Regions from separate parts of the Enterobacter cancerogenus genome, predicted to be linked through region 2. Evidence: riboswitches for the same ligand, from Rfam matches in the RefSeq annotation. Region 2 holds a riboswitch; each other region holds the start of a gene.
The links. A riboswitch is a leader RNA that binds a small molecule or an ion and turns the genes downstream of it on or off. The one in region 2 is predicted to bind thiamine pyrophosphate.
Positions count from the first base shown of each region.

Region 1: it holds a riboswitch for thiamine pyrophosphate, as region 2 does, so the genes downstream of both, thiB (thiamine ABC transporter substrate binding subunit) here and thiM (hydroxyethylthiazole kinase) in region 2, are expected to answer to the same signal.
Region 3: it holds a riboswitch for thiamine pyrophosphate, as region 2 does, so the genes downstream of both, thiC (phosphomethylpyrimidine synthase ThiC) here and thiM (hydroxyethylthiazole kinase) in region 2, are expected to answer to the same signal.

Region 1 is NZ_CP077290.1:1,885,409-1,893,355, reverse strand. Features, by position in the region: gene araB (ribulokinase) at 1-1,381, opposite strand, end outside; gene araC (arabinose operon transcriptional regulator AraC) at 1,717-2,562, shown strand; gene I6L58_RS08875 (DedA family protein) at 2,691-3,458, shown strand; gene thiQ (thiamine ABC transporter ATP-binding protein ThiQ) at 3,490-4,191, opposite strand; gene thiP (thiamine/thiamine pyrophosphate ABC transporter permease ThiP) at 4,175-5,785, opposite strand; gene thiB (thiamine ABC transporter substrate binding subunit) at 5,761-6,744, opposite strand; TPP riboswitch at 6,776-6,876, opposite strand; gene sgrR (HTH-type transcriptional regulator SgrR) at 6,913-7,947, opposite strand, start outside.
Region 2 is NZ_CP077290.1:4,397,843-4,405,789, forward strand. Features, by position in the region: gene I6L58_RS20780 (adenine deaminase) at 1-35, opposite strand, end outside; gene I6L58_RS20785 (LysR family transcriptional regulator) at 159-1,079, shown strand; gene I6L58_RS20790 (protein disulfide oxidoreductase) at 1,156-1,671, shown strand; gene I6L58_RS20795 (pyridoxal phosphate-dependent decarboxylase family protein) at 1,708-3,174, opposite strand; gene I6L58_RS20800 (diaminobutyrate--2-oxoglutarate transaminase) at 3,193-4,569, opposite strand; gene I6L58_RS20805 (hypothetical protein) at 4,883-5,320, opposite strand; gene I6L58_RS20810 (hypothetical protein) at 5,330-5,554, opposite strand; TPP riboswitch at 6,088-6,185, shown strand; gene thiM (hydroxyethylthiazole kinase) at 6,221-6,991, shown strand; gene thiD (bifunctional hydroxymethylpyrimidine kinase/phosphomethylpyrimidine kinase) at 6,988-7,788, shown strand; gene I6L58_RS20825 (GntR family transcriptional regulator) at 7,831-7,947, shown strand, end outside.
Region 3 is NZ_CP077290.1:2,425,971-2,433,917, reverse strand. Features, by position in the region: gene thiG (thiazole synthase) at 1-456, opposite strand, end outside; gene thiS (sulfur carrier protein ThiS) at 458-658, opposite strand; gene I6L58_RS11445 (HesA/MoeB/ThiF family protein) at 642-1,397, opposite strand; gene thiE (thiamine phosphate synthase) at 1,390-2,025, opposite strand; gene thiC (phosphomethylpyrimidine synthase ThiC) at 2,025-3,920, opposite strand; TPP riboswitch at 4,000-4,113, opposite strand; gene rsd (sigma D regulator) at 4,166-4,663, opposite strand; gene nudC (NAD(+) diphosphatase) at 4,759-5,532, shown strand; gene hemE (uroporphyrinogen decarboxylase) at 5,571-6,635, shown strand; gene nfi (deoxyribonuclease V) at 6,645-7,316, shown strand; gene I6L58_RS11410 (YjaG family protein) at 7,358-7,947, shown strand, end outside.

The sequences.
Region 1 (7,947 bases), 2.3 Mb from region 2:
TGCCGCCGAGCGCCATCACGTTGTCGACGTCGATACCCTGCTCTGTGAAACACTCCATAATGGCGCGGGCACCAAAGGCGGTCGCCGCAATCAGGCCGCCAAACAGCGCGGGCGCGTCGGTCGCCAGGTTGAGATCGGTAATCACCCCTTTCAGGCGCTGATTTGCAAACGGCGTGCGGCGACCGTTAAACCAGTCGAGTACCACCGGAAGATGATCAAGAGAAGGGTTCGTTGCCCAGGCTTCCGTAAGCTGCGGCAGTAGCTGCTTTTTGCTTTCAGAAATCTGCGCTTTCAGTTCAGGATGCGTGGCTGCCAGCCGATCCAGCGGCCAGCCCAGCACGCGGCCAAACCAGGCGTAGATATCGCCAAAGGCCGACTGGCCCGCCTCAAGGCCGATAAGGTCCGGCACGACGCTGCCATCAACCTGGCCGCAAATGCCTTTCACCGCGCGGTCACCCACGCTGGCTTTATCGGCCATCAGGATGTCGCAGGTTGAGGTGCCTATGACTTTCACCAGGGTGTTTGGCTGCGCACCGGCGCCGACCGCACCCATATGGCAGTCAAACGCGCCGCCGGAGATCGCCACGTTTTGCGGCAGCCCAAGGCGCGTCGCCCACTCCTGACAGAGCGTGCCAACCGGGATATCGGCGGTAAAGGTGTCGGTAAACAGCGGGTAGGTCAGGCTCTTGTTGATAACCGGATCAAGCTCATCGAAGAACGCCGCAGGCGGCAGCCCGCCCCAGCTCTCGTGCCACAGAGATTTATGCCCGGCGCTACAGCGACCGCGACGGATATCCTGCGGACGTGTGGTGCCGGAAAGCAGGGCGGGTACCCAGTCGCAAAGCTCAATCCAGGACGCCGCCGCCTGCGCCACTGACGCGTCTGCGCGGGTCACGTGCAGGATCTTGGCCCAGAACCATTCGCTGGAGTAAACGCCGCCAATAAAGCGCGAGTAGTCGGTTTTGCCGGGCTGGTGGCACAAACGGGTAATGGCTTCGGCTTCTTCAACGGCGGTATGGTCTTTCCACAGCACGAACATGGCGTTCGGGTTGTCGGCAAACTCCGGGCGCAGCGCCAGCACGCGGCCTTCGGCATCCACGGGGGCTGGCGTTGAGCCGGTGCTGTCCACGCCAATGCCCACGACGTCCGCACGCTGGGCGTCGGTGAGCTCCGCCAGCACGGTTTTGATCGCCGCTTCCATCGACTCAATGTAATCCCGCGGATGGTGACGGAACTGGTTATTCGGCGCATCGCAATAGCGCCCCTCTTGCCAGCGCGGGTACCACTCAACGCTGGTTGCTATCTCCTGGCCAGTGTTGCAGTCCACTGCCAGCGCGCGAACCGAGTCGCTGCCAAAGTCGAGGCCAATCGCAATTGCCATGGTGTTGCTCCATCGAAAACAGGTATGGAAGAACATTAGAGACTGGGGGCAAAAATCGTCAGGCAGGATCCGCTAATCTTATGGATTAAATTGCTGTTACGTTTGAAAGTGTGACGCCGTGCAAATAATCAATGTGGACATTTCTGCCGTACTTATAGACACTTTTGTTACTGCTTATCTGCACGCCAGCGTGGAGAAATCAGGGGAAAAGGCTGAAACATGGCGGACGTAAAAGCGGCGAGATGCGTGTAGGATCGTTTCGCGGGCCATTTTTATCCTGCTTTTAACGATATGGACAATTGGTTTCCTTCAGGACCGCCGGGAGAACTGAGTTTATGGCCGAAACGCAAAACGATCCCCTGTTGCCGGGATACTCGTTTAACGCCCATCTGGTGGCGGGGTTAACCCCCATTGAAGCCGACGGGTATCTTGATTTTTACGTCGATCGACCGCTGGGAATGAAAGGCTACATTTTGAACCTCACCGTGCGCGGTGAAGGGGTTATCAAAAATAACGATCGGCAGTTTATCTGCCGGCCCGGCGACATCCTGCTGTTCCCGCCGGGAGAGATCCACCACTACGGGCGTCATCCGGATGCCAAAGAGTGGTATCACCAGTGGGTCTATTTCCGCCCGCGCGCCTACTGGCAGGAGTGGCTGTCGTGGCCCGCCATTTTTGCGCATACCGGTTTTTATCGCCCGGACGAGGCCCATCAGGCGCAGTTCCGCGAGCTGTTTGCCCAGATTATTGAGGCGGGGCAGGCCGGCGGGCGCTACGCCGAGCTGCTGGCGATTAACCTGCTTGAGCAGGTCTTGCTGCGCCGGATGGAGGCGATCAACGAATCGCTGAACCCGCCGCTGGATAACCGCGTGCGCGATGCCTGCCAGTACATCAGCGATCACCTCGCCGACAGCCAGTTTGATATCGCCAGCGTCGCCCAGCATGTCTGCCTTTCACCGTCACGCTTGTCGCACCTTTTCCGTCAGCAACTGGGGGTCAGCGTGCTGAGCTGGCGCGAGGATCAGCGCATCAGCCAGGCGAAGCTGCTGCTGAGCACCACCCGGATGCCGATTGCGACCGTCGGGCGCAACGTCGGCTTTGAAGATCAGCTCTACTTTTCCCGCGTCTTTAAAAAGTGTACGGGTGCCAGCCCCAGTGAATTTCGGGCTGGATGTGAATAAACGGTAAAAAAAGATAAACAGGCGGGTGAACCTGGAAAGCACCCTGTAAACTATTCAGACAATTGATGCCTTGACGCGGTGCAGGGCGCTAAGCAGAATCGCTGATTCGTTTTCTGACCGGAATAGTTATGCAGGCATTGCTGGAACATTTTATCACCCAGTCCGTTATGTACTCGCTCATCGCCGTGGCGCTGGTGGCGTTTCTGGAATCGCTGGCGCTGGTGGGGCTGATCCTGCCCGGCACCGTGATGATGGCGGGGCTTGGTGCGCTTATCGGCAGCGGTGAGGTCAATTTCTGGCAGGCGTGGATGGCCGGGATCATCGGCTGTTTGCTGGGAGACTGGATCTCCTTCTGGCTGGGCTGGCGCTTTAAGAAACCGCTGCACCGCTGGTCGTTCATGAAAAAGAACAAAGCGCTGCTGGATAAAACCGAGCACGCGCTGCATCAACACAGCATGTTTACGATTCTGGTGGGGCGCTTTGTCGGACCAACGCGTCCGCTGGTGCCGATGGTGGCCGGCATGCTCGATCTGCCCGTGGCGAAATTCGTGGTGCCGAACATCATCGGCTGCGTCTTCTGGCCGCCGTTCTACTTCCTGCCGGGGATCCTCGCGGGGGCGGCAATCGATATCCCTGACGGGATGCAAAGCGGGGAGTTTAAGTGGCTGCTGCTGGGAACAGCTGTGCTGCTCTGGCTGGCGGTATGGCTGTGCTGGCGGTTATGGCGCAGCGCGAAAGCCAGTACCGATCGCCTGACGCGCTATCTGCCGCGCACTCGCCTGCTGTGGCTGGCCCCGCTGACGCTGGGTGTGGCGGTAGTGGCACTGGTGGCGCTGATTCGCCACCCGATGATGCCGGTATACGGTGAGATCCTGCTGAAGGTGGTAAGCCGTTAATCTTTTTTCCCTCTCCCTGTGGGAGAGGGCCTCAGACCGCATGAATACCCAGCAGTGAAGACACCCCCGCTCTACCGCTCAGCAGTTCTTCCGTTTCCCCATCCCACAGAATCCGCCCCTCGGCGACCACCACCGATCGCTGCGCAATCCGCGCCGCATCTTCAATGCTATGGGATACCATAAGCATCGTGAGCTGCTGGCGCTGGCAGACGTCCTGCACCAGCGCGAGCATCTCCTGACGCAGGGCCGGGTCGAGCGCCGAAAACGGCTCATCCAGCAGCAGCACCGGCTGCTCGCGAACCAGGCAGCGCGCCAGTGCGACCCGCTGACGCTGGCCGCCGGACAGTTCGCCGGGCAGCCTGTCGATGAAGTCGGCGATCCCCATCTGGGCGGCGATCGTATCAAGCTTATGACGCTGTGCATCGTTCAGCTTCATGCCCGGGTTCATCCCCAGGGCGATGTTTTGTCGCACGGTCAGATGCGTGAACAGGTTATTTTCCTGAAACAGCATCGACACCGGGCGCTTTGCCGGGGGTGTGCGGGTATGGTCCCGGTTTTCAATCATGATTGACCCGCTGGCCGGTTGCAGAAAACCGGCAATCAGGTTGAGCAACGTACTCTTCCCGGCACCGCTCGGGCCAAGGACTGCAATCATTTCGCCCTGTCGAACGGACAGCGTGAAACGCATCGGCAGATGCTGGTACAGCCAGGTTACATCAGTCAGTTTTAACATCACGCCCCGGGATTTTTTCGATAACGGTAAATAACGCAAAGCACAGCAGCAGCAGTAATAGCGCGGTGACAGCCCCGTCCTGGCTACGGTAAGAGCCAATTTGCTGATACAGCCAGAACGGTAGCGTGCGGAAATCGTCATTGCCGAAGAGGGCGACGACGCCGAAATCCCCAATCGACAGCACGCAGGCGAAGGCCAGCGCCTGGGCCAGCGGGCGCTTCAGCGCGCGCAGTTCGACGACGTTTATCCGACGCCAGCCCTGCATTCCCAGCGACTGACACAGCAAACCGTAGCGGCTGTTGATATCGCGCATCGGGTTTTCCAGCACCTTGAGCGCATACGGAATGGCCATCAGGGCGTTGGTAAAAATCACGATACCGTCTGCGCTTTCTGGCAGGCCGACGGTGCTGTTAAAGAGTAAAAAGAAGCCCGTCGCCAGCACGATCCCCGGCATCGCGAGGATCAACATCCCCGTCAGCTCAAGGGCTTGCCCGGCCTTGCGTGCATGGCGGGCGTACAGTTCGCGGCTGCTCCAGAGCAGCATCATGGTCAGAACGACGCACAGCAGACCGGCGGCCAGCGCGATGCGCAGCGAGGTCCACGTCGCCTGCCACAGAACCGGCTGCTGCAGCACGGACGCCATCGCCGGATTTAAGCCATCGACGACAACCGCGATCAGCGGCGGGAGCATCAGCATCAGCGCCATCACAATCAGAATGCCGTCCGTAATGCGGCTGTGCGTGCTGTCCTGCGGATCGCGCCAGCCCGCAATTTGATTGCTGCCGGGAGGAATGGCTTTGCTTAAGCGCTGGCTCAGAAGAACCAGCGCCAGGCAGCACATCATCTGCACGATTGCCAGTAGCGCGGCACGCCCGGGATCGTAGTCGTAACTCAGGGCCTGATAAATCGCCAGCTCAATGGTGGTGGCCAGCGGGCCACCGCCGAGGGAGAGCACGGTGGCGAAGCTGGCGAAGCAGAGCATAAAGATAAGCGCGGCAACGGGCGGGATCTGGCGGCGCAGCCACGGCCACTCCACGAAGCGGAAGAACGACCAGCCTCGCATCCCGAGCTGGGCGGCAATCTGCCGCTGCTCGCCCGGAATGGCCTCCAGCGCCTGTAAAAAGAGCCGGGTTGCCATCGGCATATTAAAAAAGATGTGCGCCAGCAGAATGCCCTGCAGCCCGTAAGGGGAGAAGGTCCACTCCAGGCCTAGCAGACCAGACAGCGAGGAGAGCCAGCCCTGGCGGCCATAGACGCTCAGGATCCCGAACACTGCCACCAGCACGGGCAGAATCAACGTCATGGCGCACAGGCGCAGCAGCGCCTGTCTGCCGGGGAAACGTCGGCGATAGAGCGCGCGAGCCAGGAAAATGGCCGGCACCACCGAGAGCATCGACGAGAGAAACGCCTGCCAGAAGGAGAAGCGGACGACGTGCCAGAGATAGCTGTCATGCCAGAGCGCGAGCAGGTCGCCCTCGGGCGCGTTCAGCCACAGCGCAAGAAAGGCACCCAGGCTGACCGTCACCATCAGCATGGCGGCGAGTAGCCCGGGGAGTAACCAGCCAGGGATCAGCGGCTGACGGCGCGTTGCCATTCACTTACCCATGTACCGCGCTCTGCGGCAACCTGCTGCGGTGTAAATTCCAGCGCGGTTTGCGGTTTGGTCAAGGTGTCAAAGCCAGCGGGCAGCGTCACGTCGATAACCGGGTACATCCAGTTGCCCGTCGGAATGGCATTCTGGAACGCAGGGGAGATCATAAATTTCAGGAACTTCTCAGCCAGCTCCGGCTGTTTGCTCGCGGCGGTACGCGCGGCGACTTCCACCTGCAGATAATGGCCTTCGGCAAAATCGGCGGCGGCGTAGTTATCTTTCTTCTCGCTGATAATGTGGTAGGCCGGAGAGGTGGTGTAGCTCAGCACCAGATCGCTTTCCCCTTTCAGGAACAGGCCGTAAGCCTCGCTCCAGCCCTTGGTCACGGTAACGGTTTTGGCGGCCAGTTTCTGCCACGCGTCAGGCGCTTTATCGCCGTAGACTTTTTGCATCCACAGCAGCAGGCCAAGCCCGGGGGTGCTGGTGCGCGGATCTTCATAAATCACGCGCCATTTCTGGTCGCTTTCAACCAGCTCCTTCAGGCTTTTTGGCGGATTCTTGAGCTTGTTTTTGTCATATACAAACGCGAAGTAGCCGTAGTCGAACGGCACGAAGGTGTCGTTTTTCCAGCCGCCCGGCACGTTAACGGCCTCTGCCGCGACGCCGCTTTTGGCAAAGAGCTTCGTTTGCGTGGCCGCATCCAGCAGGTTGTTATCGAGGCCCAGCACGACGTCGGCTTTGCTGTTTTTACCTTCCATACGCAGACGGTTCAGCAGCGAGACGCCGTCTTCCAGCGCCACGAATTTCAGCTCGCAGCCGCAGTCGGCTTCAAAGGCTTTTTTCACCACCGGGCCTGGGCCCCAGTCGGCAGAGAAGGAGTCGTAGGTGTAGACCGTCAGAACGGGCTTAGCAAACGCAGGCAGCGCAAACAGCGCCAGCAGGGGAAGAACTTTTTTTAACACTTTGCACCTCAAAGTTGAGTGGCAAAGGATTTTGAGCGACAGCCTCAAATCCCTTCGCCGGCGTTATCCGGATCAGGTTCGACGGGTATTATCTCAGCGCACATCAGTGATGCAGCACCCCGTTGAGAACGACAGCATTGTAATGATTTGGTGAATATTTCGAAAGCGTTATGGTTCCGGCGGCGCAAACCAGGCGGATTTAAAATCAAACCAGCCGAGGGTATTCATCCGCAGGCCGCGCATACTGCGTTGCCCCTGAATCATCAGCCAGTGGTGGATCAGCGGAACGATTGCCTGCTCCGCCATCAGCTGCTGGCACCAGACGGCCAGATTCATTTCGCCCGCCCGCCACTGGGCGGCGTCCTGCTGCCAGTCCCGGTTGATACAGTGCTGGATCAGCGGCACTTCATAAAGATGCGAGAAGAGCGAGAAATCAAGCGGCAGCGTGAAGTTAGCGCTGTTCAGCCAGATGTCGCTGACCACCTCGCCGCGATGCCATTCGTCATAATCGACCTCTTTGATCTCCAGCGTCACCCCCACGGCGGCGAGCAGCCGGTGCATGATTCTGGCGATAAACCGGTGCTCGACGTGCTCGCGATAGAATGTCAGGGTGATGGACTCCAGCCCGGCAGGCTTTTCAGCGTGCACCGGGCGCGCGTGGTGCCAGCGGGGAAGCAGCCCATACGCCGGGAACCACCACGACTGGTACTGCTCTTCCGCGTGATAAATCAGGTTCGCGGGGGCAAGAACGTGGCTGATCCACTGGCGAACCTCCAGGTTTGCACCGCGGTGGGTGCGGCTGTCGAACAGCAGATAGTAGCAGCCCTCTTCGAGGCGACTCTCCACGGCTTTTTCCCCGGTCATCGGGCCTTCCAGCGTCAGCCCCACGCTCAGCTCTTCAGTGATATCCGGCAGTACCCAGACGTTCACCTCGTCGATTAACGCCCGGTAGCCAAAGTAGTCATCAAAGGCGCGGATCTTGAGCTGGTTACTGTTATTGCGGGAAACGGCGTACGGGCCGGTGCCGATTGGCAGGCTGGCAAAGTTGTTCAGTGATTCCCATTCGGCGGGCAAAATCATCGATGGCACATAGCCCAGCAGCCAGGGGAGCCATTGATCCGGCTGCGACAGTTCAATATCCAGCGTCCAGGCCGTCGGTGAATGAAGACGGGTGATATGCGAATAGAGCGGCAGCTTGCGGGC
Region 2 (7,947 bases):
GCCTGAACGGCGCGGCGTCGGGTTTCGGAAGTCATGCAATTAACGGTTCCAGCTTTAAAACAATGGCGCTACTCTATGCACGCGGCAAACGTTTGCCCAGCTGATAAAATTTATCGCCCGATAACGGCGGGTTATTCTGTGACGTGTAGACAAAGATAATGATGATGGAACCCTGGCAGCGCTTGCCCGCGCTTTCGCTTCGACAGCTACAGTATTTTGTGACGCTGGCGCAGCTGCGTCATTTTACCGACACCGCTAATAAACTGGCAATCAGCCAGCCGGCGCTGAGCAGCGCGCTGCGGCAAATCGAGACGGTGCTGGGCGGCAAACTGGTGAACCGCACGGCCTCGGCGGTCACGCTGACGGAGCTTGGCGCTGCCATTCTGCCGCACGCCCAGCGGGTGCTCAGCGTGGCGCAACTCGCGTTCGATGATATGCAGCACATCGTGCAGGCCGGGGGCGACGGCACCGTGCGCATTGGGCTGATCCCCTCCGTGAGTTCGCTGCTGTTTCCCCGCCTTCCGCAGATCCTCGCCCAGGCTTTTCCCCGTCTGAGGGTGGAGTTTCACGATCAAACTAACGATGAGCTGGTCGCCCAGTTGCTAAAAGGGCAGATCGATTTTGGCGTGGGTGCTATCGATAATACGGTGCCCGACCGGCTGGACCTCTTTCCGCTTCAGGACGATCCTTTTGTGGCGGTGTTCCACCGCGACGACCCGCTGGCCGCGTCGGCACACATACCATGGAAGCAGCTGGCCGGGCGCGATATCGCCGTCTTTTCGAAAGGCAATATTCAGCGGCTGGTGGCGGCGCTGGCAGAAAGCCATCGTCTGTCCCTGCAGACGCGCTACCAGGTCGACTACATCGAAACCCTGTATGGTCTGGTGCGTTCCCGGCTGGCCGTGGCGATTTTACCGCAGCTGTATACCACCCATCTGCAGGACCCGCAGCTTTGCGTGGTGCACCTGCAACAGCCCGCGCTGGCCCGCACGGTGGCGCTGATGCGGGCACCTCAGACGCTCCCACCGTTTATCGAATCCTGCTTTACCCTGATGGTCGACACCCTGCGGTCATCCTGACCTCTATGCGACACTTCTTTACAGCGAGGCGGGGCAATGCTCGCTAAGATAACCCTCGTCAATAGATGAGGGCACAATGGATAACCGTAAAGTGAGTAAACTGCGCCGCTGGGTGCGGGAAGGGTGTGTTTTAATCCTGCTGGTTATGGTCGTGATGTGGGGCGTGGATCAGTTCCGCAAACCGACGTTGCCTGCCAGCTTCAGCGCGACACCCATGCAAAGCATCGACGGCAAAACGTACGATATTGCCGCGCTCAGCCAGGACCGGCCGCTGCTGATTTACGTCTGGGCGACCTGGTGCAGCATCTGCAGGTTCACTACCCCGTCCGTCAGCGCTCTGGCAGAAGAGGGCGGTAACGTCGTGAGCATTGCGCTCCGCTCCGGTGATAATGCCAAACTGCACCGCTGGGTAGAGAAGAAACAGCTCGCCATGCCGGTCATCAACGATGCCAACGGCGCGCTGTCGCAGGAATGGCAGGTGAGCGTCACGCCGACGCTGGTGATTGTGTCGAAAGGCAAAGTGGTGAGTACCACAACGGGCTGGACAAGCTACTGGGGAATGAAGGTCAGACTCTGGTGGGCGGGAATATAAAAATAACCCCTCTCCCTGACGAGAGAGGGGCTGAGATTACTTCGCCAGAACTTCCTGAGCGGTACGCTCAACCAGCGACAGCAGGACTTTCACATCTTCCAGCGTCACGGTTGGGTTCAGCAGGGTCAGCTTCAGGCAGGTGATGCCGTTATGCTCGGTCACGCCGACGTTCGCGCGGCCTGACTCCAGCAGCGCGTCGCCAATTTTCTGGTTCAGCAGGGCGATGCCCGCGTCGTCCATCTGCGTCTCTGGGCGGAAGCGGAACAGCACGCTTGCCAGCTGTGGCTGCATCACCAGTTCCAGAGCAGACTGCGCTTTCACGTAGTCCGCAACCTGCTGCGCCAGCGTCACACCGTGATCGATAATCGCCGCATACTGCTCCTGACCCAGCGCTTCCAGGCTCATCCACAGCTTCAGCGCGTCGAAACGACGGGTTGTCTGCAGAGACTTGGACACCAGGTTTGGCACGCCTGCTTCTTCATCGAACTCAGAGTTCAGGTAGGCCGCCTGATAGCGCATCAGCTCATAGTGACGCGCTTCTTTCAGCAGGAACGCGCCGCAGCTGATGGTCTGGAAGAACTGCTTGTGGAAGTCCAGGGTAACGGAATCCACCAGCTCAATACCGTCCAGGTAGTGACGATACTGCTCGGACATCAGCAGCGCGCCGCCCCAGGCCGCATCAACGTGCACCCAGATGTTCTGCTTCGCCGCCAGTTCAGCAATCGCACGCAGCGGATCGATAGCACCGGCATCAGTGGTACCTGCCGTCGCAACAATCGCCAGGATCTGCTCGCCGTTGGCATTGCACTGCTCGATTTTCGCCGCCAGATCGTTGAGATCCATACGCGAGAATTCGTCCGTTTTCACCTGGAGCACGGACTGATAGCCGAGGCCCATCAGCGCCATGTTTTTCTGCACGGAGAAGTGCGCGTTTTCGGAGCACAGCACGCGAATTTTACGCAGATCGCCGACCAGACCGTCCTGCTGAACGGAGTGGCCTTGACGTGCGAAGAACGCATCGCGCGCCAGCATCAGGCCCATCAGGTTGCTCTGGGTGCCGCCGCTGGTGAAGACACCCGCGTCGCCAGCCTGATAACCCACGCGGGTACGCAGCCATTCGATCAGTTTGATCTCAATAATGGTTGCGGACGGGCTTTGATCCCAGGAGTCCATGCTCTGGTTGGTGGCGTTGATCAGCACTTCCGCCGCCTGGCTTACCACCAGGCTTGGGCAGTGCAGGTGCGCCACGCACTGCGGGTGATGAACGGACAAACTGTCTTTCAGGAAGAACTCCACGGCGCGTTCAATCGCCGCGTCGTTGCCCAGCCCTTTCGGGTTGAAATCCAGCTGAATACGGTCGCGCAGCTCCGCGACCGTTTTGCCCTGATACATCTCAGGCTGTTTCAGCCACTGCATCACAGCCTGAGTGCTTTGTTCAATCGCCTGCTTGTAAGCATCAATGCTTTGCGCAGAGGAGAACAAAATTGGGTTTGAATCAGACATCGTAATCAACAACTCCGGTTACGCCGGGCGAACGCCCGCAGCAAGCAGGGCCTGCTCGAATTTATCCAGGAACACTTTCAGCTCTTCATCGCTGATCAGCAGTGACGGCAGCAGACGCAGCACGACGCCGTTACGGCCACCGCGCTCCAGAATCAGGCCCGCTTCGAAGCACTTCTTCTGGATCAGCGCTGACAGCTCGCCGTCGCCAGGGAAGCAGCCCATGTGGTCAGCGGCTTCGTCTGGCTTGACGATCTCAATACCGATCATCATGCCCAGACCGCGAACGTGGCCGATAACCGGATAGCGTTTCGCCATCTCTTTCAGCTGGCCTTTCAGCCATTCGCCCTGTGCAGCCACTTTGTCTGCAATGTTCTGGTCTTTCAGGATTTTCAGCGTCGTCAGACCGGTTGCCATCGCCAGCTGGTTGCCGCGGAAGGTGCCGGTGTGGTGGCCTGGTGCCCATGCATCGAACTGCTTTTTGATACCCAGCACAGCCAGTGGCAGGCCGCCGCCAACCGCCTTGGACATAACGATGATGTCTGGCTCAATGCCCGCGTGCTCGAAAGCGAAGAATTTACCGGTACGGGCAAAACCTGCCTGCACTTCGTCGAGGATCAGCAGAATGCCGTGTTCCTGAGTCACTTTACGGATGCGCTGCAGCCACTCAGCCGGAGCCGGGTTCACGCCGCCTTCACCCTGAACGGCTTCAAGGATCACCGCCGCAGGTTTACGCACGCCGCTTTCAACGTCGTTAATCAGGTTGTCGAAGTAGTAGGTCAGCGCTTTCACGCCCGCTTCACCGCCGATACCCAGCGGGCAGCGGTACTGATGCGGATAAGGCATGAACTGCACTTCCGGCATCATGCCGTCCACGGCTTCTTTCGGAGACAGGTTGCCGGTCACGGACAGCGCGCCGTGGGTCATGCCGTGGTAACCACCCGAGAAGCTGATGATCCCGCTACGGCCGGTGACTTTTTTCGCCAGCTTCAGCGCCGCTTCAACGGCGTCAGCACCGGACGGGCCGGTAAACTGCAGGCAGTATTCTTTGCCCTGACCTGGCAGCAGGGAGAGCAGGTATTCTGAAAACGCGTCTTTCAACGGCGTAGTCAGATCCAGGGTATGTAACGGCAAGCCGCTGGTAATGACATTTTGGATGCTTTTCAGCACATCAGGATGATTGTGACCAAGCGCAAGGGTGCCCGCGCCAGCTAAACAATCAAGGTATTCTTTATTATCTGCATCGGTGATCCACACGCCTTCTGCTTTAGTGATCGCTAAAGGCAGCTTGCGCGGATAACTGCGGACGTTAGATTCGAACTCGGCCTGACGGGCCAGATAGGTTTCGTTGCTTTTAGGGGCATCTGCGGTGTCAATACGGACTTTATCCGTCATCATATCTCTCCTACAACCGCGGCTTCGTTATGCGCCACGATTGAATAAATAGTTTTAAAAAATAGATGGGGCCTGAAAAAACGCCGCCAATATAGAGCCTTTTGACACGTGGCTCAATCGATAATTTGCTTACCGTTTTGTTACATGGCGAACAGGGCGGGTTTTATCGCAAATTTAACCCACGAAGCGGTGGTTTTTATTCAGGCAGAACAAGGGGTTTCACGTGTTCGATGAGGACTGCAAATGTACGTCAAAGAGTGTTACAAATCGTGCCTTTTTTTAAGGGATAAGGAGGCTTTACGCCTCCTTTAACCGGTTATTGTTGCATCACCTGTAAAACACCGTGCTCGCGACCGGTCGTTTTATTCCAGGACGCATCCGTTATACCGTTGTCATCAAGCACAATCGATATAACGTACCCCGCGCCGTGGATTTCATAGAAATGGGCATTCAGCCGCTTAACGGTCGCCTTTTTGCCATTGACCGTCGCGCTAAAAAAACCGTTTGAAATGGTGGCATTAAGCCCGTTTGCCGAGAAAGAAGCTTCCCGCATCGGGTCGTGAATTTGTGCTGCCTTATCGGGCTGCGCCGCGTTTTCCGCTTTGCTTTTGTTAATATCGCACGAGCCATCGCTGGCGCTTATTTCAGTACATCCCGAGTGTTCTAACTGAGCGCGATAGTGCGCGTTGATGGCGTAAGCTGGCGCGGTGGCGACGGAGAACAGCAATGCGATAAGGGCTAATTTCGTTTTCATATTCATGCCTTAAGGATGTTTCGTATGTTCAGGATGCGTCTCTGTCGCCCGGGCCGCGTTTGCATAAGCCGCGGAGAGGGACGCATTGGTAATGCTTTGCTGCCTTTGTTGCTCAGAGAGATAACAAGTATCGTAGCTCACCCCTTTCGCGGTGCAATTCGCGATCCGCTGTTCAGGCGAGACACATCCCGCAAGCATGGCCGTGCTTATGACTATCATCATCAACTTCTTCATGTTATTGCCTTATAACCTACACAGATAATAAGAAACGTACATCACGCCAATCCAGATCCCGAGAGTAATAAGCATCATGTAGAGGGCGGCAGAGAGAAATATATATTTAGACATGTTGGTGACTGTTTTCGTTATTATTGCTAACGAACTAAAGGTTAATATAATCGTGTATATACGAACCCGCGCATGGGGTTTCATAAAAGTGAAAAAGATAACTGGGGTGAACTATCCAGTAAGGTGACGTTTAAAACTTTGATTAAGATCACGTTAAGCACGAATTGCAACAGTGAGAGTGAGTATAAAATATTAATGTAAACATTAACTTATGTGTTTTTTATAGCGTTCTGAAGATAAGTCGTTGATTGCACATGCGTTAACTGGAGTAATGTTTTCAAGGTTATTATGAAGTGGTGCAATCGCACAGTTTCAGGTTATTATTTCGAATGAAACTCACTGTGTATTAAGTGAAAATGCCTCTCTTAAAAGTCAAAAAAACAGATTAAACAAAGGGCGCTAATTCGTTATACTGGTGTCTCTTTGACTCGGGGTGCCCTTCTTAAATGAAGGCTGAGAAATACCCGTATTACCTGATCTGGATAATGCCAGCGTAGGGAAGTCAGATGCCTTCCCGGTCATCGCTTCTTCACGCAAGGCAGGAGCGAAACCATGCAGCCTGACCTGCTCGATTTACACGTTTTACATCAATTCCGCACCCGTTCCCCGCTCACGCACTGTATGACCAACGACGTCGTGCAGACCTTTACAGCCAACGTGCTACTGGCGCTGGGCGCATCGCCCGCCATGGTGATTGAAGCGGAAGAGGCTGAACAGTTTGCTGCGCTTGCTGATGCACTGCTGATTAACGTCGGCACGCTCACTTCACCGCGCGCGCAGTCGATGCGCCGCGCCATTGAGCGCGCCGTGGCGGCAGGAAAGCCCTGGACGCTTGACCCGGTTGCCGTAGGCGCGCTGGCGTTCCGCAGCCGTTTTTGCCATCAAATCCTCACCCTTAGCCCCGCCGCCATTCGTGGCAATGCCTCGGAAATCCTCGCGCTGGCCGGGATGAGCGCGGGCGGACGCGGGGTGGACACCACCGATACCGCCGCCAGCGCGGTACCTGCTGCACAGGCACTGGCACGGCAAACCAATGCGATAGTGGTGGTGACGGGTGAGGTGGATTACATCACCGACGGACAGCGTACCCGCACGGTGGCCGGGGGCGATCCGCTGCTGACCCGGGTAGTGGGCACCGGCTGCGCGCTCTCGGCAGTGGTTGCGGCCAGCTGTTCGCTTCCCGGCGACAGGCTGGATAACGTCACGGCCGCCTGCGGATTTATGAAGCGTGCCGGCACGCTTGCCGCGTCGCAAAGCCGTGGTCCGGGCAGTTTTGCCAGCGCCTTCCTCGACGCGCTGTACACGCTGGAGGTGCAGGCATGAAACGCATCAACGCACTGACTATCGCAGGCACAGATCCGAGCGGCGGCGCGGGGATCCAGGCCGATTTGAAAACCTTCTCGGCGCTTGGGGCGTACGGCTGCTCCGTCATTACCGCGCTGGTGGCGCAAAACACGCGCGGCGTGCAGTCGGTCTATCGCATTGAGCCGGATTTTGTCGCGGCGCAGCTCGATTCCGTTTTCAGCGACGTGCGCATTGATACCACCAAAATCGGCATGCTGGCCGAGACCGATATCGTTGAAGCGGTGGCGGAACGGCTTAAGCGCTACCAGGTGCAAAACGTGGTGCTTGATACCGTGATGCTGGCCAAAAGCGGCGATCCGCTGCTTTCCGCGTCGGCCGTTGAGACGCTGCGTAAAAAGCTCCTGCCGCAGGTGGCGCTGATCACGCCGAATCTGCCGGAAGCCGCCGCGCTGCTGAACGCATGTCACGCGCAAAATGAGCGGGAGATGAAAGAGCAGGGGGCCGCGCTGCTGGCGATGGGCTGCGGTGCGGTGCTGATGAAAGGCGGACATCTGGATGATGCACAAAGCCCGGACTGGCTGTTCACGCGGGACGGCGCGCAACGTTTTACCGCTCCGCGCGTGCAGACCAAAAACACCCACGGGACGGGCTGCACGCTCTCTGCCGCGCTGGCGGCGCTGCGTCCGCGCCATACGAACTGGGCCGATACGGTGCAGGAGGCCAAAGTCTGGCTCTCACACGCGCTGGCAAAAGCCGATTCTCTGGAAGTGGGTCACGGTATTGGCCCTGTTCACCATTTTCATGCATGGTGGTAAGCCGTATACTGACAGAATACACCTCGCCTGAGAAAAACAGAGATGGAACAAGCGCATACCCGGTTGATCGCCCAACTCAATGAACGGATCGCCGCGCCCGATAATACGCCGCTGTACCTGAAATTTGCCGAAACGGTTAAAAACGCAGTACGCAGCGGC
Region 3 (7,947 bases), 2.0 Mb from region 2:
TCCCAGCGGCATCACGGCCGCGCAGCCAGCCTCTTCCAGACGTTTACACAGGACGGGGTCGGCTCCGCAGTAGGGCAGGACGGTAAAGCCCTGCTGAACGAGCTTTTCCGCCGCCTTTAGCGTTTCGATGGGATCGGGTAATAGCCAGCGAGCGTCCGGATGAATTTCCAGCTTCAGCCAGGGAGTGTCCAGGGCTTCACGCGCCAGCCGGGCGGCAAAGATGGCCTCCTCCGCCGTTTTCGCGCCGGAAGTATTAGGTAAGAGCGTTACGCCCGCGTCCAGCAAAGGCGCCAGAATGGCGTCGCTGTGATGGCGCAGATCCACGCGTTTCAACGCCAGCGTCACCAGTTGGCTACCGCTTTCCCGGATGGCATCCACCATCAGCTGCGGAGAGGCAAATTTCCCGGTTCCGGTAAACAGATGGGAATCAAAGGTTTTATCGGCAATACGTAACATCTCAGCCTCCCGCGATAACCTGAAACAGCAGGATCTGGTCGCCTTCGCTTACCTGCTGATGTTCCCACTGCTCGCGCGGCAGGATCTGTTGATTGAGCGCCAGCGCCGTTCCCGGCCTGAGCTGACGCAGCTTATCGAGCAGTGTGGCTACGGTCTGCCCCTCGTCACACTGCATTGGCTCATCGTTAAACAGGATGCGCATTGTGACCTCCGCATACCGGGCATTGGCCTGCGCGGTGGAGAGCCAGCTGACGCCAGCCGCCGGCGCGGGCGTCGAACAGCCGCAGCGTATTACGTTGCGTTTCCATACCGCAGAGCAGCGTGATTGCCTCCAGCGCCTGCAACGTTCCCATCACCCCGACCACGGGGCCGGTAATGCCTGCTGTGCGGCAGTTGCGCTCCGGCTCGGCGTCGTCCGGCCACAGGCAGCGGTAACAGCCCTGCGCCCACGGCGGCGTCAGGACCATCATCTGCCCGCCAAAACCGACGGCGCTGGCGGTGATAAGCGGCGTATTGTACGCGACGCAGGCGGCGTTAATCGCCTGGCGCGTCGCCATATTGTCAGTGCAGTCGAGCACGACGTCAGCCAGCGCAACCTCGCGTCGCAGGCTGTCACCGCTAAGGCGCGTCTGAAGCGCGATGAGTTCGATATCAGGGTTGAGCTGATGCAGCCGCTGGCGGGCAATATCTGCCTTAGGCTGGCCCACATCCGCCGTATTAAACAGGATCTGCCGCTGCAGATTGCTGATGTGAATATCATCGTCATCCGCCAGCACCAGCGTACCGATGCCTGCGCCCGCCAGATAAAGCGCGGCAGGCGAGCCTAATCCGCCCAGACCGACGATCAGCACCCGGCTTTCGAGCAGCTTTTGCTGACCGTCAACGGCGATATCCTCCAGCAGGATCTGGCGGCTGTAGCGCATAAAATCGCGATCATTCATCGCCTGCTCCTGCCAGCCGTAAGAGCTGAGCGGTGGCATCACGCCAGTCATTGGCCTGGGTGATGGCGCTGACGACGGCGATGCTGCCGACGCCGGTCTCCAGAACGGACGCCGCGCGTTCAAGGCTAATCCCGCCGATGGCGACCGTCGGATACTCTGCCAGGCGTTTAACGTGGTCTGCCAGCTGCGCCAGCCCCTGCGGTGCGGAAGGCATTTGCTTGGTTTGCGTCGGGAAAACGTGGCCGAGAGCGATATAAGAAGGACGGGCGGCCAGCGCCACGTCGATCTCCATATCGTCATGCGTCGATACGCCCAGGCGCAGCCCTGCGTCACGAATGGCGCTCAAATCGGTGGTTTCCAGATCTTCCTGACCAAGATGAACCCCGTAGGCCTGGTGTTTCACCGCCAGCTGCCAGTAGTCGTTGATAAACAGGCGGGCCTGGTAACGACGCCCCAGCGCAATGGCGGCAACCACATCGGCCTCGACCTCGTCATCGCGTTTATCTTTGATACGTAACTGGATCGTGCGCACGCCGGCCTCCAGCAGGCGCGCAATCCACTCGACGCTGTCCACGACCGGGTACAGCCCCAGCCGGAAGGGGACGGAGGGGAAATCAGGCTGGTACATTATGCCTCCTCTTTTCTGAGGTAAATTTCGCCGCCTCTGGCGCGGAAGTTCTCTGACATATCCGCCATCCCAACTTCAATTGCCTGCGCGGCGGCGTAGTCCCGCACTTCCTGGCTGATTTTCATTGAGCAGAATTTTGGGCCGCACATGGAGCAGAAGTGCGCCACCTTGCCGGACTCCTGGGGCAGGGTTTCATCGTGGTAGGCGCGGGCGGTGAACGGGTCGAGCGCGAGGTTGAACTGATCCTCCCAGCGGAATTCGAAGCGCGCCTTTGACATCGCGTTATCGCGGATCTGCGCCCCCGGGTGGCCTTTCGCCAGGTCTGCAGCGTGCGCGGCAATTTTGTAAGTGATAAGCCCCTGTTTCACATCCTCTTTGTTGGGCAAGCCAAGGTGCTCTTTCGGCGTGACGTAGCACAGCATCGCGCAGCCGAACCAGCCAATCATTGCCGCGCCAATACCGGAGGTGAAGTGGTCGTAACCCGGTGCGATATCGGTGGTCAGCGGCCCTAAGGTGTAGAACGGCGCTTCGTGGCAGTGCTCGAGCTCCTCGGTCATGTTGCGGCGGATCATCTGCATCGGCACGTGTCCCGGACCTTCAATCATCACCTGCACGTCATACTCCCAGGCGATTTTGGTCAGTTCGCCCAGCGTATGCAGTTCGGCAAACTGCGCTTCGTCGTTGGCATCGCGGATCGATCCCGGACGAAGGCCGTCGCCCAGCGAGAGCGAGACGTCATAGGCGGCGCAGATTTCGCAGATTTCGCGGAAGTGTTCATAGAGGAAGTTTTCCTGATGGTGGGACAGGCACCACTTCGCCATAATCGAACCGCCGCGCGAGACGATGCCGGTCAAGCGTTTGGCGGTCATCGGCACGTAGCGCAGCAGCACGCCAGCGTGGATGGTGAAGTAATCCACGCCCTGTTCGGCCTGCTCCAGAAGCGTGTCGCGGAAGGCTTCCCAGGTGAGGTTTTCCGCGATGCCGTTCACTTTCTCCAGCGCCTGATAGATGGGCACTGTGCCAATCGGCACCGGGCTGTTACGCAGGATCCACTCGCGGGTTTCGTGAATATAGCGGCCGGTTGAGAGATCCATCACCGTGTCCGCGCCCCAGCGCGTAGACCAGACCAGTTTCTCTACCTCTTCTTCGATGGACGAGGTGACAGCAGAGTTACCGATGTTGGCGTTAACCTTCACCAGGAAGTTGCGGCCAATGATCATCGGCTCTGATTCCGGGTGGTTGATGTTGGCCGGGATGATAGCCCGGCCCGCCGCCACTTCGTCACGCACGAATTCCGGCGTGATGTTTTCCGGCAGGCGAGCACCGAACCCTTCGCCCGGATGCTGGTGGCGTAACACCTCGCTGCGGATGCGCTCGCGCCCCATATTTTCACGGATGGCGATAAACTCCATCTCCGGGGTGACAATGCCCTGACGCGCGTAGTGCAGCTGCGTAACGCATTTGCCTGGCTTAGCACGCTTCGGCGTCAGCAGCCCGGTGAAACGCAACGCGTCCAGACCGTCGTCGGCCAGACGCGCGTTGGTATACGCCGAGCTGCGGACGGGCAATTCTTCGCTGTCGTTGCGCGCATCAATCCAGGCCTGGCGCAGCTTCGCCAGACCCTGCTGCACGTTGATCGCAACGGTCGGGTCGCCGTACGGGCCGGACGTGTCGTACACCGGCACGGCTTCGTTGTCTTCAAACTGTGGTGTCTCTTTGTTGCCGCCGATAAGCGTCGGGCTAAGCTGGATCTCGCGCATTGGGACGCGAATATCAGCCTGAGAGCCAGTGATGTAAATGCGTGTTGAGTTCGGGAAAGCGGTGCCTTCCAGGGTGTCGATGAAGCGTTGGGCGTGTTCGCGCTGTTCGCGACGGGTCAGTTTAGTTGCAGACATAGCTCATTCCAAAGGTGAAGGACATGGCTTGTCAGACGACGGATGAAGCAAGAGGGGATCGCCCGAAAGGCGATACAACAGCAGTTTGACTCTTGTTCCCTTCGCAGGTATTAGCCTGATCAGGTTCCGCGGATCCCGAATTAACGGTCTCAGCCCGCGTTTTTCCAAACGCTGGGCACTCCGACAAGAAAAACCCCCTCCGAAGAGGGGCGATAGATGTAAATTACTCGTTAACGATTAAGAACTCAAGCCGGCCGCGCGATGTTGTCTTCGTTGCTGGCTTTCAGGTCATTATCCAGCACGAGTACGATCAGCTTATCTTCCAGCGTGAATCGCTCCTCCAGCGCTTCACCGAGATCGGACAGCGCCTGCTGGAACTCGAGATAATTATCGTGATCGATCGCGTTCTCGAGCGTGGAGTCGTAGTACGCCATGATCCGCTGGGTGTTGGCTTCCAGCAGCGAACAGAGTTTGCTGGCGGCTAAATAGGGATTTGTGCCTTCCATTTCGCGGACAATGCGTTCATAAATATTGAAATGCCCGTCGGAAAGGTAGTCGACCAGGCTTTGACAAAAATCGTCCAGCGCTTTTTCATTCAGCCGCATGAAGGATTCTTTGCCAGGCTTAATACCGACCAGATTGTAATACGCCACGAGGAGATGCTTGCGGTCATGTAGCCAGCGATCCACCAGGTTGTTACTTCCTCCAACGCGCTCAGTCAGGCTTTCTAGCTGGTTTAACATGTTCGACTCCACAAGGTTTAGAATTGAATCTGCTTATCCAAAATGTAACCACAATGCTAACAACATGTCAGTGAAGCGAAGGTAGTGCAATAGATATGGATCGTATTATTGAAAAATCAGATCTGGGTTGGTGGATCGTCAGTCACGAACAAAAGTTATGGTTGCCCGCCGGGACACTGCCTTACGGAGCGGCGGAAACCTTCGATCTTGTCGGCTTGCCCGCGCTGAGGATCGGCGAATGGCAGGGCGACCCGGTATGGTTGATCCAGCAATCTCGTCGCCACGATATGGGATCGGTTCGTCAGGTGCTCGATCTTGACGCTGGCCTGTTCCAGCTGGCGGGCCGCGGCGTGCAACTGGCGGAGTTTTACCGCTCGCATAAATTCTGCGGCTATTGCGGCCATACCATGCACCCGAGCAAAACCGAGTCGGCGATGCTCTGTAGCCACTGCCGCGAACGTTACTATCCGCAAATTGCGCCGTGCATCATTGTGGCCATTCGTCGCGAGGATTCCATCCTGCTGGCGCAGCATACCCGCCATCGTAACGGCATTCATACCGTGCTGGCCGGGTTCGTCGAAGTTGGCGAAACGCTGGAGCAGGCGGTCGCGCGTGAAGTCATGGAGGAGAGCAGTATCAGGGTGAAAAACCTGCGCTATGTGACGTCTCAGCCGTGGCCCTTCCCGATGTCTTTAATGACGGCGTTTATGGCGGATTACGATAGCGGCGAGATCGTTATCGACCAAAAAGAGCTGCTGGAGGCGAACTGGTATCGCTATGACGATTTACCGCTGTTACCCCCGCCGGGGACGGTGGCGCGTCGGCTGATAGAAGATACCGTGGCAATGTGTCGGGCCGAGTATGAGTAGTGTTACACTGAGGCCATGACGCTTAAGGAACTGCAAAAATGACCGAACTGAAGAACGATCGTTATCTGCGTGCGCTGCTGCGCCAGCCCGTTGATGTCACCCCGGTGTGGATGATGCGCCAGGCGGGACGCTATCTGCCAGAGTACAAAGCCACACGTGCGCAGGCGGGCGATTTTATGTCGCTGTGCAAAAACGCCGAGCTGGCCTGTGAAGTGACGCTCCAGCCGCTGCGTCGCTTTCCACTGGATGCCGCCATTCTCTTTTCAGACATTTTGACCATTCCGGATGCGATGGGGCTTGGGCTCTATTTCGAAACCGGCGAAGGCCCGCGTTTCACCTCCCCGATTAAAAGTAAAGCCGACGTTGATAAGCTGCCAATCCCCGATCCCGAAGGCGAACTGGGCTACGTGATGAATGCGGTGCGTACCATTCGTCGTGAGCTGAAGGGCGAAGTGCCGCTGATTGGCTTCTCCGGCAGCCCGTGGACGCTGGCGACCTACATGGTTGAAGGCGGCAGCAGCAAAGCCTTCACGGTCATCAAAAAAATGATGTACGCCGAGCCTCTGGCCCTGCATGCGCTGCTCGACAAGCTGGCGAAAAGCGTCACGCTTTACCTTAACGCGCAGATTAAAGCGGGCGCGCAGTCGGTGATGATTTTTGATACCTGGGGCGGCGTGCTGACCGGGCGCGATTACCAGCAGTTCTCGCTGTACTACATGCACAAAATCGTCGACGGCCTGCTGCGTGAAAACGAAGGTCGCCGCGTGCCGGTCACCCTGTTTACCAAAGGCGGCGGGCAGTGGCTGGAAGCGCTGGCCGCAACCGGCTGTGATGCGCTGGGTCTTGACTGGACCACCGACATTGGCGAGGCGCGCCGTTGCGTGGGCGACAAAGTGGCGCTGCAGGGCAACATGGACCCGTCCATGCTTTATGCCCAGCCTGCCCGCATTGAAGAAGAAGTGTCGACTATACTGTCTGCTTTCGGCCAGGGTGAAGGCCACGTCTTTAACCTCGGCCACGGCATTCATCAGGATGTGCCGCCAGAACACGCAGGCGTCTTTGTGGAGGCGGTGCATCGGCTTTCTGCCCAGTATCACAAGTAAGGAGTGGTTATGGATCTCGCGTCGTTACGCGCTCAACAGATAGAACTGGCCTCATCCGTGATCCGCGAGGATCGTCTGGATACGGATCCCCCGCAGTACATCGGCGGCGCGGACGTGGGGTTCGAGCAGGGCGGGGAAGTGACGCGGGCGGCGATGGTAGTTTTGAAGTACCCCTCGCTTGAGCTGGTTGAGTACAAAGTGGCGCGTATCGCCACCACCATGCCTTACATTCCCGGTTTTCTCTCCTTCCGTGAATACCCCGCGCTGCTCGCAGCGTGGGAGCAACTCTCGCAAAAGCCCGACCTGCTGTTCGTTGATGGACACGGCATCTCTCACCCGCGCCGCCTGGGCGTTGCCAGCCACTTTGGGCTGCTGGTGGATGTGCCGACCATCGGCGTCGCCAAGAAACGCCTCTGTGGGAAGTTTGAGCCGCTCTCCGCCGAGCCGGGCGCTCTGGCACCGCTTATTGATAAAGGCGAGCAGCTGGCGTGGGTCTGGCGCAGTAAAGCCCGCTGCAATCCGCTGTTCATTGCCACCGGGCATCGGGTCAGTATGGATAGCGCGCTGGCATGGGTACAACGCTGTATGAAGGGCTACCGTTTACCGGAGCCAACGCGCTGGGCCGATGCCGTGGCGTCCTCGCGTCCGGCATTTGTTCGTTGGCAGGAAATTCAGCCATGATTCAGGTAAACTGCGGCTAATTTTCGATTCGAGACATCATCATGTTACAAAACCCGATTCATCTGCGCCTTGAGAAGCTGGAAAGCTGGCAGCACGTCACCTTTATGGCCTGCCTGTGCGAGCGCATGTATCCCAACTATGCCACGTTCTGCAAGCAGACTGAATTTGGTGAAGGCCAGATCTATCGCCGCATCCTGGACTTGATCTGGGAAACGCTGACGGTAAAAGATGCCAAAGTTAACTTCGACTCTCAGCTCGAAAAGCTGGAAGAGGCAATCCCGGCGGCGGATGACTATGATGTGTATGGCGTCTACCCGGCGATTGACGCCTGCGTCGCGTTAAGCGAACTGATCCACTCTCGCCTGAGCGGCGAAACGCTGGAACATGCGATTGAGGTAAGTAAGGCGTCCATCACCACCGTCGCGATGCTGGAAATGACGCAGGAAGGTCGTGAAATGACCGACGAAGAGCTGCGTGCCAACCCGGCGGTTGAACAGGAATGGGACATCCAGTGGGAAATTTTCCGCCTGCTGGCAGAGTGTGAAGAACGCGACATTGAGCTGATCAAAGGGCTGCGCGCGGACTTACGTGAGGCGGGTGAGAGTAATATTGGTATAGTTTTTAACCAATG